DNA from 2 places in the Lagierella sp. ICN-221743 genome. Region 2 is predicted to be linked to the other one. Evidence: riboswitches for the same ligand, from Rfam matches in the RefSeq annotation. Region 2 holds a riboswitch; the other holds the start of a gene.

Region 1 (9,042 bases), on a different contig from region 2:
GATAGATTAAAAAATATTTTTAAACAAAAACTTTTTTTAGGCTTTTCTGACTCAACAATAAATCACTTTATGCTAAATAAGCTTGGCATAAAAACATTTTATGGTCAGGCTTTCTTGCCAGATGTGTGCGAACTATCTGATAATATGTTGGCTTATACAGAAAAATACTTTTTAGAACTTATAAAAACAGGGAAAATAAATGTGATACATCCTAGTGAAGTTTGGTATGACGCAAGGGAAGATTTTAGCGAGAAAGCTATTGGAATAGAAATGAAAAGTCATAGTAATACTGGTTTTGAGCTTTTAAGAGGAGATCCTATATTTAGTGGAAAAATTTTAGGCGGATGCATAGAATCAATATATGATATGTTCGATAATTCTAGATTTGAAGATACAGTAGAAATTTGTAGCAAATATGAGTTATTTCCAAGCCTTGAGGCATGGAAGAATAAGATTTTACTTATAGAATCAAGCGAAGAAAAAACAAAACCAGATTTATATAGGAAAATGATACTTGCTCTAAAAGACTACGGAATATTTGATAAATTATCAGGAATACTAGTAGGGAAACCTCAAAATGAAATCTATTATGAGGAGTATAAATCTATTTTATTAGAAGAAATTACCAATAAAGATTTACCTATTGTCTATAATATAAATATTGGACACTCAACTCCAAGATGTATAATTCCTTTTGGGGTAGAAGCAGAAGTAAATGTAAGTAGACAAACTATATCCTTTAATTATTAAACAAAATTGAGCTAAGCCATGAGCTGTTTTTTTCCTACTTTAGAATGATTTAGTAAATTATAAGATGCTTATTGATTAACCTATTTCCACATACGAGGATTTTGAGAAATATTTAAATTTATCCATACTGATTACTCAAGCCATGTAGAGAGTGTTGTATTTATGACAAAGGGACATTGAATAAAGGCTTAAAAAAGAAAAGAGAGCAGGCGAACTATGACTTATGGATAACAAAGATATATTATGATAACAGGACCTAATAATTCATTATGGATCTATTCAAAATTTATTGAAGACCTAGCTAGATATATGATCCGAACAGTTGCCGTAGCAGTTTAGATTGTATAAAATTTAGAAAGCAAGGATTTTACAGTAATTAATTAACAAATTATTAAAGGATGTTACAAAGTATTTAGGGTATAAGCAATGTACATTACATTGTAAAAGATATTTATATTATAGGGGAACTTATGAAATTAATTAGACCGGATAGGAAATATATCCAAAGTTATATAGAAGCAAATGAAGAAGATGAAATTTTTAGACCGAATGCAGAAAGGCGTTTTAGAAACTATGAAACAATTGTAGAGAGTTCTTATAATTTGGAACATGGTATAAATTTACCTACAGATTATGTTAGAGCTACTACATTTTGGTTGATAGATAATCAAAAATTTATTGGTGAAATTAATATTAGGCATGAATTAAATTCATTTTTAATTAACTATGGTGGTCACATAGGGTATGAAGTTAGACAATCTGAATGTATGAAGGGCTATGGAACAAAAATGCTTTCTATGGCACTTAAATATTGTAAAGAGGCTTTGAATCTAAATAAGGTTTTGATTACATGTGATGATGACAATATCGGATCAATAAAAGTTATAGAAAATAATGGTGGAATTTTGGAAAACAAAGTGAAAAATATATTACCAAGAGGAAATGTTACAACAAGAAGGTATTGGATTACTATATAGGAAAAAATATCAATTTAATCTGTGCAATATTTAAACCAATTGACATATTCCCACATACGAAGCTTTTGAAAAATATGAAATGTTATTCGTGCTTACTACTCAGCCACCTGGTAGCAATAACCCTGATTTCACGATATTAAAACAGTTAATCAACGTGAAACAACGGCAGGTGCCATGCAAAGTTTTCCCAATAGATAGTATCGATTGGCAAGAAAGCGATTGTTTAGACGGTGGCATTATTTATGAGTATTTAAGGCATTAAAATTAAAAAGCGGGTGATGTATTTATGCATCACCCGTAAAATTTTCGTTTTCAATTAATATTTTATAATATTATTTTTATGACTTGTCTAGGATATTGTGGTGTTTAATATCTAAATAAAATATCAAATTATTATCTACATAGAACTAAATAATACCAATATCATTAAACATAATATACCTCATCAAAAAATTCCTGTATGGTATAAAGTCTTTGACCAACACATTCATGGCATGCTGGTCGATAGATAAGACCAAAACGTTTAAGTTCTAGGTTCACAAGAATCACAGGATAGGAATCGTTCCAAGAAACACATTCAAATCCCTCAGATACAAGAAAATCATAAAATTCTTTTCTTTTTTTTGAATCCGTATCTCTAACGCCATATGGTATTGATTTGGGTCCTTCCTTGTAAGCGCCGTTACGATTTAGTTCGTAAACTTTGTAATAAACTTCAAATAACATTTTTCCCTCCTTGAATTTAGAGAAGAAAAAAAACACCCATCGATAGATGGATGCAGTTTTAATATGTATCCATCGTTCAAGCATTAGCACCTTTCCTTTTGGTAGGTTGCTGAAGGGTCGATGAGCTTGTCTCTCGCCTTCTCTTTATGGTGATTTAATTTTATCAAAATAAAAGGTGAATGGCAAATAATTTTAGAGGGAATCTTAATCTCTAGGAGTGATTTCCCTACCAAGGGTGACGTCCATTCATACAAAAAACGGATTAAAAGGGGTACTATAGAATGTCTTTCCAATTATCAGGGAAACCCATAAATCTATAATTAAAGTAGCTATGGTATTTATGGAAGGTATTTTGTAAATCTTTTAAGAGTGATTCCCATTGGTCATTTGAGTTTAAAATTCTCTTTATTATTAAAAGAATTGGAAAAATTTTATTTTGTTTTCCTTTATATTGTTCGTTCTCGGAATAAAGTCGAGGATTTTCTTTTAAAGGCATATTGTAAAGTCTAGTATAGTGAGCACAGATATTTCGAACCTCAACTAGGCATAAAATCCAATTTTTCAAATATTTAGGATCAGTGTTATAATAATTTGAAATTTCTTTTTGATCTTCATCTTTAAGAATACTAAACAAAGAAGATAAATTTCCAAAAGACATGAGTTCAACAGAAACCCATATTGGAAATTGACCTTCATACTTTCTTAAGTGATGTTTAACAAAGGGTTTATTTTTCTGTCTGGTAATTTCCTTTTTAAGATTCTCATTAATAATAGAGTATATGGTTTGTCCCCTTTTATTTGTTTTATAAATAAAATTATCTTCGTGCATAAGAGCACCAGAACCATACTTAATAGACAAGTAGTAAGCGATTTGAGTTCTAAGCTCTATTTCAATCTGCTCGATAGTTCTAATAAGATTATTTTTAAATTGACTGTCAAAGCAGTAAAGATTAAAAAGATGTTCTATACTTATGTGGTTTTTGTAATGTTCCTTATTATCAGACTTTTTTAGGCCAATGCCATAACCTGAAAGTCTATAATAGTTTACTTTATTTAAAATTTCTTCTGCGAACTTATCATCAGATATTAAAAGATTATGGTCGTCTTTTAGTTTTAAGATTTGCTCTTTGTAATTCAAAGCTGGCTTTAATTCCATAATAAACTCCTTAATATAAAAAAGCCCTCTCCGTGGTCCGCATGTAGAAAACCTACATTAAGCGTGGAGAGGTTCTGTTAATATGATTATAGCATACGAAAATTAAAATTTAAAGTGTTACACTAAATCAAAAAGACAAAATAAAGCTTGCAGAAGGAAAACTTTTAATATCATTATTAACTATAGGAGGTACAATATGAAATTTAACGAAACAATAAGAAAAATTTGTTTCTTTAATACTTTGTTATGATTTAATTGATTATGGTATAATGCACATAAGAATTTGAGAGGGGTGTATATTGTGAATAATAAAAATAAAATTCAAGGTTTTTTATTAATTATTTATTTTGTTATTATATGTGTATCTGGATGTTATAATAATGAAAGTAAAGAAGTATCAATTGATGAAACGCAAGGAATCTCGGTTAACAAAACAATGGAAGAAACAATTAGCGATGAAGATACAAATATATATGAAGAGGAATCAAAAGTTGAAATAACTGAAGATAATGAAGAAAAGTTAACTTTTGATAGTGAATATAGATGCAAAAACTCTTACGAAAAAATAAAAATTGTTTTTAATAGTATAGAATTAATTAGTGATTATAATGGAATACTTCCTGAAAGAGAAGCTTTTTTAATATTTCATCTAAAGTATAGTGTACCATCCACATACTCAAGAGATTTTATACATTTACCACCGATTATATCTGGTCCAAATTTAAGTTATACTAAACCAATGGGTAATAATATTACAAGAGAATTTAAAGAATATGAATCAATAAATAGTTCTCCCTACCCGTCAATAGAAAAAGAAGATGGTTTGAGCTATGATTTAGTAACTCAAATTAATTATGATTTAGGCTATATCGATTTACCTGAGCCAAATAAAAGAGGTTATGTGAAAGCGATTAATAATGATTATGTGCTTACTAATGGAGAAAGTGATGGTTTTGAGAGAGCGTTAGTTTTTGATGTCAATAAAAATGATGCATTAAATCCTGAAAATTATTTAGTGTATAATCCTCATGCAAAACCAGGTGAAGAAGTGGAACATCCAGAGGAGAAAATTTATTTTAGTCAATTTATAGAAGATAAAACGAAATAAGAAGCTACAAGAGCTATTATTCTATATAATCTGAACTCAAAATCTAAATTCGATGGAGGGACCCAAGTCATATCTATATGACAGTTATTAATCCAGAAACTGTTCTAGTAGATATTAGGGTCTAAATTACGCTAAATAGCATATTATCAACTAAAGTCAAATTGGATATTAATAGTATTAGAGAGAAAAGACAGATGATAAAACATTGAACTATTCACTTGAAAAATCTAAATACAAAATATGGGAATATAAACTATGGCAAAGATTGAAAGATTTCGATTAGAAGACAAAACAATATTAACGGGACGATGGGCATTAAGTTTTGAAAAAATGTTTGATGAAAATGGCAAATTTTCTGAAAATGTAGTGTCAGGTGATTTAGAATTAACGGAAGATCACATATCGCTTAAATTAAATGGAAAGCTAGATAATTCAACTAATATTTTAGATAAAGAATTTAATAGGATTTATGGATACTCCAGTAATGGATTATTTATTATTTTAGAAAATTGCTTTGTTGAAAATTTAAGTTTTAGTGTTCCAGGTTACGAAACAGAAATTTATATTGCTAACAGCGGATATATCATAGAGTTAAACTCTAATAAAAATATGATAAAAAATGAAATATTAGCAACTAAAGTTAAGTTTGGAATCAATTACTTGAATGATTGGCTAAATGTAGAATTACCAATAGCAAACTTTGAAGAACCTAATACTTATACATTAACATATAATAATAATTTTTTTGAGGAAAACAAATATTATACCTTGGACGGAAAATATGATATGAGTTTAAGACGAAATATCAAGGTTAATAATAATATCAATAAGGGTAGCTCAATAGAACTTGATCCATATGTTTCAATATCTACAAAAGATTATAGTGCTATATCAGTACGTGAGTTTATAGAAATATCATCTTGGCTTTTAAAATTGCATGATTTTTTATCTCAAACATATGGGAAATATGAATATTTTGAGTTTTACTTGGAAGATAAAATTAATAATTTCAGTATAGAAAAATTAGAAAATGGAAATATGAAATTTAATTTACCTTTTTATAAAGGAAGATATATATTTCCTCAGATGCTCACTGCTGAAACTAATCTTGACATTAAGGCTTTAAGATTAAATGATATAAAAGATGAATATGGTGAAATAGTAAGTAATTGGTTTGAAAATCAAGAAAGTTTAAAATATATCATTAATCTATATTATCAAAATGCAATACCGACTATGGATATAGAAAGTATTATAGTTAACAAAATAAAAATGTTAGAAGCATATTATGATAATTATATGAAAAATGAGTCAGAAAATATTACTGACTTTGATAAAAAAGTCAAAAACACAAAAACTATAATTAAAAAATGCTTGGAAGATTCCGATATTGAAATACCTGTTAAGGAGGAAATAATTAGAAGGCTAGATAAGAATGGAAGTAGAAATATTTTCTTAAGAGAAAAGCTCACAGTATTATTTCAAAAAATACCAGACGAATTAAAAGAAAAAATTTTCAACCTTAATCCTGATTGGGGAAATAGCGATGAAACCATATCTATTTTTTCCGAAAGACTAAAAGATACACGTAATTTTTATACACATGGAGCAAATGTTAACAGGCATAATAAACGATTAAAAACAATTAAAGAGTTTATAATCTCTGATATTATCCTTGATATTATAATTTATTATTATGTTCTAAAGGCCTTAGGAATTGATGATGAGAAAATAATAGAATATCCTTTTATTAGAAAGAAATTGAAAGAAATTGAATTTAATTTGGAGTAATAAAAGTATAATATTAGGCTAATTTTACGAGATAAAATAGGTTAGTCCTAAGTAAAAGTAATAAGTAAATGAAGAAATTTTCAATAGTTTAAAATCTCAAAGATAAGTGTTTAGTGTATTTAAGATTTTTTAATGTAGCAACACTATAAATATTTTAATAGGTCGTGTTAAAAGTATCGAAGATATATTAGATAATACGAATTTGATTTTAGGAGAAATTGAGATGGAGCATGATTGTGGTTTTAGAAAAGGAAATAAGTGGTTCAGATTTAGAGCTGCAGCAATTATAGTAGAAGATAACTGCGTCTTATATGCAGGAAATGACGTTGATGAATATTACTACTCCATAGGCGGAGGAGTTCATTTAGGGGAAACATCGGAAGAAGCGGTTAAAAGAGAAGTCTTTGAAGAAACAGGTGTCGAATATGAGGTAGACCATCTCGCTGTGATACATGAAAACTTCTTTGTTGGAAGCTCTGACTTAAAGGACGTCGATTGCCATGAGATTGCCTTTTATTATATGATGAAACCGAAGGGAAATAAAAATCTTAACAGCCAGAGCGTTACTATGGGCGACATAAAAGAAACTATGCACTGGATACCGATTGATGAGCTTGAAAAGTATAATGCTTATCCATCATTTATGAAAGAATTTCTGCAATCTGAACATAGCGGTGTAGAGCATATAATTACAAATGAAAAAGATTAAAATAATTAAATTTGTTTAATTGATACCAATGAGGTGAATTATGGAATACACTTTTGAAAAGCTAAACAAAGATAATTTTAATAAGTATTATGATTATTTATTATTAGCTACCAAGTTGGAACCGGAACTTATGTGTTCCTCAGATATAGATAAAGAAGAACTTTATAAAAGATTAGATGATGAATTAATAAAAAGAAGCACTTCCATACTTGCCATGTATGAAAATAAAGTGGTCGGAAGAATTGAATATCATTTTTATTCTTGTTTTCAAGATGGATATAGAATATGCTATGTAGATTAGTTATATGTATTGCCGGGCAATAGAAATAAAGGGATAGCTAAAAAGTTGTTTAGTGAAATGACTAAAGATTGCGTTAAAAATAATATTGATGAAATTCGATTAATAAGAGCTACAAATGAAAAAGCAAACCACTTTTATGAAAGTTTTAAATCTGCCAAAATTTGTGAGATGCCATTTTTTATACAGCATTTACATTAAAATATTTATATGCTTCAGGTAAAAGGTCAAATTTTAGGACGTTATAATCTATCAATAATATTTAAAGCTCGTGATAGTAATTTATTTAAAGTGAGTATCAAAAATGATATATAAAAACCAATAGTACCCGACATGCTTCTCATTATTAAATCGGAGCAAGTCGGGTCATTTTGATTGTAAAAAATTTTGCCATGTAAGGTAATGGCTTGTTCAGAAGTTATTATATAATAAAAATCTAAATACAGAATAGTGACCAAATACTCGAACAAATACCTGAAGAAAAATAAAGAAAATGCTCAATGAAAAAGTAAGAAACTAATTTAAAAATATGTCCGATATGGAATTATTTATAAATAGATTGAATTATATGACCTTACACAGTAAAATATACTTAGATTAAGTTCCAAAACGGAAATAAATCTAAATAGAAAGAGGTGTCTATTTATGGAAATAAAGCGTGATTACTATCTAGATAAATTAATACGGAAAAAAGATAATGGATTTATTAAGATTATTACAGGAATAAGAAGAAGTGGTAAATCTTATTTGCTTAATAATATATTTTATAATCATTTAATCCAAAGTGGTGTTGATGAAAACCATATTATTAAATTTGCCTTTGATTCAGGAAGAGATTTATTAAAAATTGGCGAAGATTTAATAGATTTAGATGTACTAAGCGGTGAAAGATTAGTAGATCCTAAAAAATTTTTAAACTATATCATGAGTAAAACTAATGACAAGGAAAAATTTTATATCCTCTTAGATGAAGTTCAATTGCTTAAATCTTTTGAGCAAGTCTTAAATGGATTTTTGCGTCAAGATAATTTTGATGTTTATGTTACCGGGAGTAATTCTAAATTTTTATCTAAAGATGTCATAACTGAATTTGCAGGTAGGGGTGATGAGATCCATATTATGCCACTTGTATTTTCTGAATTTCTTCAAACTTATGATGGCGACAAAGAAGACGCTTTTGCTCAATATCAAGTTTACGGCGGTTTACCAGCTGGAGTTTTAATGAAAAGGGATGAAGATAAGATGGATTATCTAAAGGGGCAACTCGAAAATGTATATTTGCGAGATATTGTTCATAGATATGATATACGTTTAACTTCTGAACTAGAAGACTTACTCAATATTTTAGCATCAGGAATTTCAAGCCTTACGAATCCAAGTAAAATAGCATCAACTTTTAAGTCAATAAAAAAATCTAAAATTTCTGCAAATACAATTGATAAGTTTATAGGCTACTTTGAAGACTCTTTTATGTTAAAAAGAGTATATAGATATGATGTGAAGGGAAGAAAATATATAGGAACGCCT
Region 2 (9,042 bases):
CTATGGCAAGCTTAAGGCTATTGGTATAACAATCGGAAAGTAACTTTTCTACATTTCTATCGGTGTTGTAGATTGGCCCAACGGTATGAATAACATTTTTTGCCGGCAAGTTATATCCCTTTGTAATCTTTGCCTCTCCCGTTCTACAGCCTCCCAAGGTCTTACACTCCGCAAGTAGCTCTGGACCGGAAGCTTCATGAATTGCTCCGTCAACTCCACCTCCACCAAGGAGTGTTTCGTTGGCGGCATTAACAATGGCGTCCACTTCTACTTTCGTAATGTCTACAAGGTTTAAAATAATATTTCCCTTTGCATACTCTCTCTTTAATATTTCTTTTAACTCTTTGGATAAAAAGTTTTCCATACTTACCTCCATTCTAAAAAAAGAGCCCTTAGGCTCTCATTGACTTAAGTATTTATTCTAATTTACCCGAAGTTTTAAAAAATTAAACTTGCTTCTTTGCTTTTTTTCTATACTTGTCAGCATTTTTATTTGAAAAAATAACTAAAACTAGATAGTCGAATAGAAATATGGCAAGGAGTATTAATGCAATTCCTGCAAGTAGTCTAAATCCATCTTTATATATAGACCTTAAAACCAAAAATATTCCAAGCAAAACAAATAGCAGTGATGCAATGTATTTTTTATTTATTGACTTATACTCATCGCTTAGATGCTTATAATTATTTTCTGGATTTTCTGGCTTAGACTTTGGCGACTCAATTATTAAAACTTCTCTATTTTTTGTGGAGAATGTGCTTTCTAGTTTCTCCGCCTGTTTACTAAAAGGTCGTAAGAAACCTAGGTCGCCAGTTATTAAACCACCTTGGTCCAGTGGAATGTGAAAATATCTCTTGCCTTGACTCTGTAAATACTTTTTATAACCGTCAAGCTGTTTTATTTCATAATCTCCCACATATATGGTTTCGTATAAAACTTCTCTATCTTCTTCTTTAAAAATATATGAATACTTATCTACATTGGCTAAGGTGTACCCTATGCTTTCCCATTTATTTAACCAGGGGGCTACTTGACTTATTGGATCTAAAAAAAACTTTAACTTTCTCATATAACCTCCAAATTTTATGATTTTGCTATTTCCATTATAAATAAAAAGTTTCTAAATTACAAAAGAAACAGAAAAAGGCCTACGTAAATAGACCTATATGTAACATCACTAAGTTTAAATATCGTTTATAAAAGTTATAAGGCAGTCGAGAGCGTCTACTTCGTCATGTCCTTCGCATGAAATAACGATTTCATCTCCTTTAAAACCTGCCATACTAAGTATTGATAAAATACTTTTGCCGTCATATGATTTTCCGTCTTTTGTTAAAGTTATTTGGGATTTAAATTTAACTGCATTTTGCAAAAACTTTGCAGCCGTTCTTGCGTATAAACCTTCGTCATTTTTCAAGATAACCTTTTCCTTAACCAACTTCTCCCCTCCTATAAATAAATTCAGAGGGAAGCTAAGCTTCCCTAGAATTTAGTACTCAACAAATGCTGCTTTCTTTGTGCCACAGATTGGGCATTTATCTTCTTCACCTGTTAGTGATACGAATCCACATACAGGACATAGGTAAATTTTTCCATCGCCTAAGTCTTTTCCAGAATCAACTACTTCTTTAGCTTCTCCGAATAACTTAGCGTGAACTTTTTCTGCTGCTACTGCAAATCTCATTGCTCTAACAGCTGCTTCTTCGCCTTGCATTTCTGCTACTTCAATATAAGCTGGATACATTTCTGTATATTCAAAAACTTCTCCACCTTTAGCAGCTTCTAAGTTTTCAGAAGTTGTTCCGATACCGAATCCTGCCATGCTTGCTACTAGGAAGTCCCCTTTTACATCCTTCATAGCTTTGAAGTGTAGGTTTGCGTGAACCTTTTCCGCATCAGCAGTACAGTGGAATAATCTTCCTACATTTGGAAAACCATCTTTAGTTGCAACATCTCCCCAGATGTCGTATCTATTTCTCGCTTGTGATTCTCCGCCAAATGCTGATCTTAAATTAGCTTGAGTCATCTCTTTCATTTACAAAACACCCCTTATTAAATTTTTGTACAATTATATACTAGCATAAAAATTTTTATAATACTAGTATTTAGTCCAACTTTGTAATGATTACATACTTCTGTACTTTATTGCTCTATACTGCTAATTTCATTCTATCACTAAAGAATGGAAATATCTATGTTTAAAAGAATCTTTTTATTATTCTGTTTAATTAGCTGTCCCTTTTAAGCCTTTCTTCAATGGCTTTCTTTCTCATAGACTCTTCGCCCATTTCGCTGGAGTCTAACTTTTCAATCCAGTTAAGTGACTTGCCCGTTCCCCTTACAACGGCAAGTATAGGGTTTTCTGCTATTTGAACCTTTATTCCAATTCTATCTTCAATCCTCTTGTCCAGTCCATTTATTAGTGAGCTGCCTCCAGTCATTATGGCTCCTCTTTCAAATAGGTCTGCTGCAAGTTCTGGCGGTGTCTGTTCAAGCACCGAATGAACTGTTTCCACAATTTGAGTAAGTGGTTTGTTTAAAGCTTCTGCAATGTCGCTTGATGTTACAAACACATGCATTGGAAGTCCATTAATAAGGTTTCTACCCTTTACTTCAAACAAGTCGTTGTCGTTTGGGGAGTTTGCCTTTGCCACATTTATCTTAATGTCTTCGGCGGTTCTTTCGCCAATAATCATATTGTATTTTTTCTTTATATAGTTTGAAATTGCCTTGTCGCATTCGTCTCCTGCAACTGGGATGGATTTATTTATTATAATTCCACCAAGGGCAATAACTGCAACGTCAGTGGTTCCTCCACCAATGTCGATAATCATATTACCACCGGAGTCAGATATATCGACCCCTGCACCAATAGCAGCTGCCAGTGGCTCTTCTATAAGGTAGGTGTTGTTGGCGCCGGCAAATCTTGAAGCTTGAATAACGGCACGCCTTTGCACCTGGGTTATCTGTGAAGGCACACATATGACCACATTGGGTTTAAAGAAAGTTTTTCCAATGGCCTTCTCGATAAAATATTTTAGCATCTTTTCAGTTGTGTTGAAGTCAGCAATAACACCGTCCTTCATAGGCCTTGTGGCTATGATGTTACCTGGAGTTCTTCCAAGCATCTTCTTGGCTTCTCTGCCTACAGATATAACCTTGCCAGTGTAGCTGTCCATTGCAACAACTGAAGGCTCGTTTATTACGACTCCCTTTCCCCTCATAAAGACTAAAACGGAAGCCGTGCCAAGGTCTATTGCTATATTTTTTCTTAAATCTGCCATTCTTTTTTTCCCTTTCTAAATACTAGTTTAAATATATCATAAAATGGCCATTAGTTTAAGAGGATATTTCTTTTTACAAAAGAAAAACACTTCATCACTTGGACGAAGTGTTATTTTTAATTCATTTCCAAATCTACATTTACACTATTAATGACAAATCGATGTTCCCCTGTACCAAACTTTCTATTCATATCACCCATGCCGTCGCTTGATCCCTGTGGACTTTCAAAATCAAATTGAACTGCATTGATGTTGACATCAAAGTTATTATTTTTAACATTGATTTCAGCATCAACATTTGTGCCATCTATGTCTATGTCAAAGGAATTTTCAGAACTACTTTCAACATCAATTTCCATACCAGCTATATCTAATGATCTTAAGTCTATGTTGTTACTTAGGCTGATATTGGTTCCATTTAAAGTAAGATTAACTTTGCCTGGGTTATTAGTGTAGATTTCAACTTCCATAAGGTCATTGTTCTTTGTGCTTAATGAAATGGAATTGTTACTAATATTTTCCTTAAAATTTTCATTTTTTGCCACTAATTTCATATTGTTTTTATCCGACTTTATAACTTCCACATCAATGGAATTTCCATCAAGGGCTATGTTTTCAATTCCAGTTAGGTCATAATCTTTTTCAATTCTATTATCGTCATGGGATGAACCTACAGATGTATTAATAGAAAATTCTCCATCTTTATACTTAATCTTTCCATTGTTATTTTTTAAGTTTATATAAAAACCATCTCCATCTTTATACTTATAACTTTCTGCCATTACATTTTGAAAGTCAAAAATAAAGAAGGATATTATTGAAAGGCCTAGCAATACAAAAAATATAATGGCTAATTTCGCATTTGAGCCTAAATTTTTAAATTTTTTCATTGTCTGCTCCTTTTCCATTTATATGTTTGGTATTTGTCTCCTATCTTGCCACCTAAAAATGCAATTAGACTTATGGTTAGTTTTATTACAAGCACACCTAACACAAGGGCTGTCAGTGAAGAAAGCGTTCTTGTAATAGGACTTAACACCGTAAAGCTCGGTCCCACATCTACAAATGGCAAAAATGGAAATAGTGTTGCAACTAAAACTGCAACTCCCGCCGCTATGGCAGAAATCCCAATTGCACCTACAGTAACAATAATCGCAAAAATTGTAGCAGCAAGGGCAATTACAATTGAGCCCCAAAATGGTGATAGAACAATTAAAAGTAGTATCAGTGCCCAGTTTAAATTGCCCGCACCGTCTCTAAAAAATCCCTTTGACTTTTTTGAAGTACTAGAGCTTGAAACCTTTGGTTTTCTGCTTTCATAATTTAAATACTCATGGGCAATAGTCTTTGGCGAACCGAGATCTTTAGAAATTTCCTCTTCAGTCTTGCCATGTGCCATGCCCTCTTGAAAATGTAAATTGTATTCTTCTAAAATTTCATCCACCACCGTTTTAGGCAGTTCTGATAAATAATACCTTAATAGGTCCATAAATTCGACCCTTTTCATACTAACCTCCCTAATAATTCTTCTACGCCTTTTATAAAATCATTCCACTGATTAATCTGTACTTTGAAATTTTCCTTGCCCTCTTCCGTAAGCCTATAATACTTTCTCGGTGGTCCCGACTCCGACTCTCTCAAGTAGGACTCCACCAATCCACCATTACTAAAACGTCTTAGAAGGGGGTATATGGTACCTTCAGAAATATCCACATACTTGGAAATCTCTTCCACTAGCTCATAACCATAACAGTCCCTGTCGTTGAGGAGAGCAAGTACTAAAAGTTCAAGTACACCTTTTTTGAATTGTATATTCATCCCTACCTCCTATGTACATTATAATGCATGCTACTATGTAATGCAAGATAGCGTGTAAGAAATTATAGTTAAAATTCAAAAACTTTCAATTAAAAGTTTATTTTTGTCTTGTAGGGATATGTACTGCGAGGCATTATGTCTCTATTTAATGTTATGCTTAGTATGTCGAAGCATTCTTGACCTAACAGAATATGAAGTCTTTGTTGCAGTTTATATGTCGATATCGTTTCACTTTTCAAAAAAAAGAGTCATAAGGTGACCCGTTAGATAGAGGTTAGATATTAGTTGAATGAGGTTAGTAAAGATGGAATAAAAAAAGGAGTGCAGTGCACTCCCTATACTATAAATATTTTTTTAATTCTTCTGCCTTGTCTACTTCTTCCCATGGGAAGCCTTCGTCATTTCTACCGAAGTGACCGTAGCTTGCAGTCTTTTTGTAAATTGGTCTTCTTAGGTTTAAGTTTTCTATTATTGCCGCTGGTCTTGTATCAAAGTTATCTCTAATTATTTCTGCTAGTTTTTCATCTGATACCTTTCCTGTTTCGAAACTATCTACGAAGATTGAAACTGGTTTTGCAACTCCAATTGCATATGCAAGGCCCACTTCTACTTTGTCACATAGTCCTGATGCAACAAGGTTTTTTGCGATGTATCTTGCCATGTAAGCACCAGATCTATCTACCTTTGTTGGGTCTTTGCCAGAGAATGCTCCGCCGCCATGTTTTGAAAAACCACCGTATGTGTCAACGATAATCTTTCTTCCTGTTAGTCCTGCATCTCCCATTGGTCCACCAATTTCAAATCTGCCTGTTGGGTTGATGTAGAATTTTGTGTTTTCGTCTATAAGTTCCTGTGGAATTGTCTTTAGGATTAATTTTTCCTTAATGTCTTTTCTTAAGTCCTCTGTTGTTACATTTGGGTCGTGTTGTGATGATACTACCACTGCGTCTACTCTAGTTGGCTTTCCATTTTCGTATTCAACTGTCACTTGTGACTTGCCATCTGGTCTTAAATAGTCTAATACTTTATCTTTTCTAAGTTTTGTAAGGTTTTTACAAAGCTTGTGTGAAAGTGAAAGTGGAAGTGGAATTAATTCTTTTGTTTCGTTACAAGCATAACCAAACACCATTCCTTGGTCCCCTGCTCCAATTTTATCGAATTTATCTTCGTCTCCCTCTTTTGCTTCCATGGAGTTGTCAACGCCAAGGGCAATGTCCTTTGACTGTTCATTTATTGAAGTGAATACTGCACATGTGTCGCAGTCGAATCCATACTTACCTCTATCGTATCCTATTTCTCTAACGGTTTCTCTAACTATTGTCGGTATGTCCACATATGTGTTTGTGGAAATTTCTCCAGCTACTATTACTGCGCCTGTTGTTGTTAGGGTTTCACATGCAACACGAGCGTTTTTGTCATTTTCTAATATTGAATCCAGTATTGCGTCTGAAATTTGATCACAAATTTTATCTGGATGACCTTCTGTTACTGATTCTGATGTGAATAATTTTTTTGTCATTTTTCCTCCTTCATAAAAAAAACCTCGCTGAAAAGCAAGGTTCTAAAATCTTATTTTTCAGATAAACTGCAGGACTTAGCACCTAATTTAATAGGTTGCCGGGTTTCATAGGGCCTTTCCCTCCACCACTCTTAATAAGTAAGTATTCAATTCGTAATTTCATTGTAGCATTTTATATCTTACAATTCAACTATTTTTCTTCTAAAAGTACCACCGCATAGCAAGTTATGCCTTCGCCTCTTCCTTCGAAGCCCATCTTTTCTGTAGTGCTTGCCTTTATGGAAATATTTTTTACATCTGTTTTTAAAACTTTTGCAATATTTTCTCTCATGTCCATAGTATGTGGAGATATCTTTGGCATTTCACAAGCAATGGTGGAGTCGATATTTCCAATTTTGTATCCCTCTTTGTCCATAACTTGAACGACTCTCTCTAAAAGCACCATGGAGTCTATGTCTTTGTACTGCATGTCAGTGTCTGGAAATAATTTTCCAATGTCTCCCATGGCAAGGGCCCCAAGTACTCCGTCCATAATGGCGTGCACCAACACATCTGCATCGGAGTGGCCAAGAAGTCCTTTTTCAAATTCTATTTTCTTTCCTCCAAGGATTAAGTCTCTTCCTTCCACAAGTTTATGCACATCGTATCCAAATCCAATTCTCAATTTTCGTCCTCCATCTTTGCAAGAATTTCTCCAATGATTAAATCTTCTTTAGTTGTGATCTTAATATTGTCGTATTCGCCAATATATATTTTTACCTTTTGTCCAATAACTTCCATTAGTGACGAGTCGTCGGTAACTTTTATATTTTCTTTAAAGGCTTTTTCATATCCCTTTACTAGGGCGTCCTTGTAAAAAATCTGTGGTGTTTGGGCGTTGTAAAGCTCTTCCCTGTTGGGAGTGTAAGCTATGTAGCCCGCCTTTGCATTTTTTATGGTGTCCTTCATAGGAACGCATACTACCACAGCTTCGTTTTCCCTCACTTCTTTTAATGCGCCAATAATGGTGTCTTTCTTTACAAATGGCCTTACGCCGTCATGTGTAATTACGATTTCTGAATCCTTAGACACCTGGCTTAACCCATTAAAGGTAGACTCTTCCCTTGTGGCACCGCCCTTTGCAAATTTTAGTTTCGATGAATAGTCCTTTAATATTTCAGAACATCTATCAATTTCCGTTTCTGAAACCACAATAATTATTTCACGTACAAAGGGAAGGTGGAAAAATTTTCCAACGGTTCTGTGAATTATCTCTCGATTATTAAGTTTTAAAAATTGTTTTGGCAATTCTGTCCCCATTCTAGTTCCACTGCCTGCTGCAGTAATAATAACGGAGATGCCTTTATTTAAAATCTTATCGTCCATATGAAAATTATACCATATAACTACCTATGCTCCTGCAATCATGTATCCAATTGACATAATTATAAAAAATGAAATTATAAGTAGAAAATTTAGAAACATAAATACATAGTCCCTTTGACTCCTTGCACATAGTAGTCCTATTATTCCAATGGTTGGACAAATAAATACAGTAGCAAGTCCTATGGGTCTTACGCCTCCCAGAAAGGAAAGTTTTGCGTCTTTAAATACAAATGCAATAATTAAAATCAAAATTCCAACTAGAAATATAAATCTTGAAATGTTTTTTTCTGTTAACATGTCTCCTCCTAATATTAAAAAGGACCCAAAAGGTCCTAGTTAATTCTTACAAATATCATTTTGCCCGCCGCAGTTTGAAGAACTGATGTAACTGTTGCATCAACAGTTTGGCCAATGTATTTCTTACCATCTTCCACGACTACCATGGTGCCGTCTATTAGGTATGCAATACCTTGGTTGGACTCCTTGCCGTCTTTGATTATGGTAACTGTCATCTGTTCGCCAGGTATAACTATGGACTTCATTGCATTTGCCAGTTCGTTTATGTTTAACACTTCAACATTCCTAACTGCTGCAACCTTGTTTAAGTTGTAGTCGTTGGTTACAAGTTTTCCACCAACGTCCAGCGCCATCTGTAGAAGTTTTGAATCAACTTCCTTAATTTCACGATATCTCTTATGGGACACTTCCACCGGTAGACTTGAATCGTTTTGGATCATACGAAGAATGTCTAAGCCTCTTCGTCCCTTCTTTCTTCTCAAGTCGTTGTCAGAATCTGCAATATGTTGTAACTCTTCCAATACAAATATTGGTATTACAATCTTTCCGTCTAAAAATCCAGTGTCTATTATGTCTTTGATTCTACCGTCAATGATTACCGAGGTATCAAGTATTTTTATAAGGCCGTCTGCAGTTTCCTTTGCAGGTCTATCGATGCCCGCTCTTATCTTTTCTAAAATACTTCCAGTCTCTTTAAACCACTGCATACCAAGTCTCATTCCAATGTAGCCCAGGGTAATGTAAATTATTATTGAAAG

Evidence for each region. Region 2 has a riboswitch for S-adenosylmethionine ahead of metK (methionine adenosyltransferase). Riboswitches for the same ligand answer to the same signal wherever they lie in the genome.
Region 1: linked by a shared signal. The riboswitch ahead of WKS98_RS02630 (hypothetical protein) and the one ahead of metK (methionine adenosyltransferase) in region 2 are both predicted to bind S-adenosylmethionine.

Annotation. Positions count from the first base shown of each region.
Region 1 is NZ_JBBKBD010000003.1:113,448-122,489, reverse strand. Features, by position in the region: gene WKS98_RS02640 (S66 family peptidase) at 1-750, shown strand, start outside; gene WKS98_RS02635 (GNAT family N-acetyltransferase) at 1,221-1,727, shown strand; gene WKS98_RS02630 (hypothetical protein) at 2,154-2,453, opposite strand; SAM riboswitch class I at 2,520-2,606, opposite strand; gene WKS98_RS02625 (Abi family protein) at 2,728-3,609, opposite strand; gene WKS98_RS02620 (hypothetical protein) at 3,911-4,717, shown strand; gene WKS98_RS02615 (HEPN domain-containing protein) at 4,973-6,508, shown strand; gene WKS98_RS02610 (NUDIX hydrolase) at 6,732-7,217, shown strand; gene WKS98_RS02605 (hypothetical protein) at 7,258-7,518, shown strand; gene WKS98_RS02600 (GNAT family N-acetyltransferase) at 7,528-7,716, shown strand; gene WKS98_RS02595 (ATP-binding protein) at 8,161-9,042, shown strand, end outside.
Region 2 is NZ_JBBKBD010000011.1:9,654-18,695, forward strand. Features, by position in the region: gene WKS98_RS06225 (O-acetyl-ADP-ribose deacetylase) at 1-364, opposite strand, end outside; gene WKS98_RS06230 (hypothetical protein) at 447-1,070, opposite strand; gene WKS98_RS06235 (HPr family phosphocarrier protein) at 1,185-1,439, opposite strand; gene WKS98_RS06240 (rubrerythrin family protein) at 1,491-2,036, opposite strand; gene WKS98_RS06245 (rod shape-determining protein) at 2,230-3,285, opposite strand; gene WKS98_RS06250 (hypothetical protein) at 3,402-4,175, opposite strand; gene WKS98_RS06255 (DUF1700 domain-containing protein) at 4,172-4,792, opposite strand; gene WKS98_RS06260 (PadR family transcriptional regulator) at 4,789-5,103, opposite strand; gene metK (methionine adenosyltransferase) at 5,444-6,622, opposite strand; SAM riboswitch class I at 6,670-6,763, opposite strand; gene ispF (2-C-methyl-D-erythritol 2,4-cyclodiphosphate synthase) at 6,813-7,286, opposite strand; gene ispD (2-C-methyl-D-erythritol 4-phosphate cytidylyltransferase) at 7,283-7,987, opposite strand; gene WKS98_RS06280 (hypothetical protein) at 8,012-8,284, opposite strand; gene WKS98_RS06285 (PIN/TRAM domain-containing protein) at 8,320-9,042, opposite strand, start outside.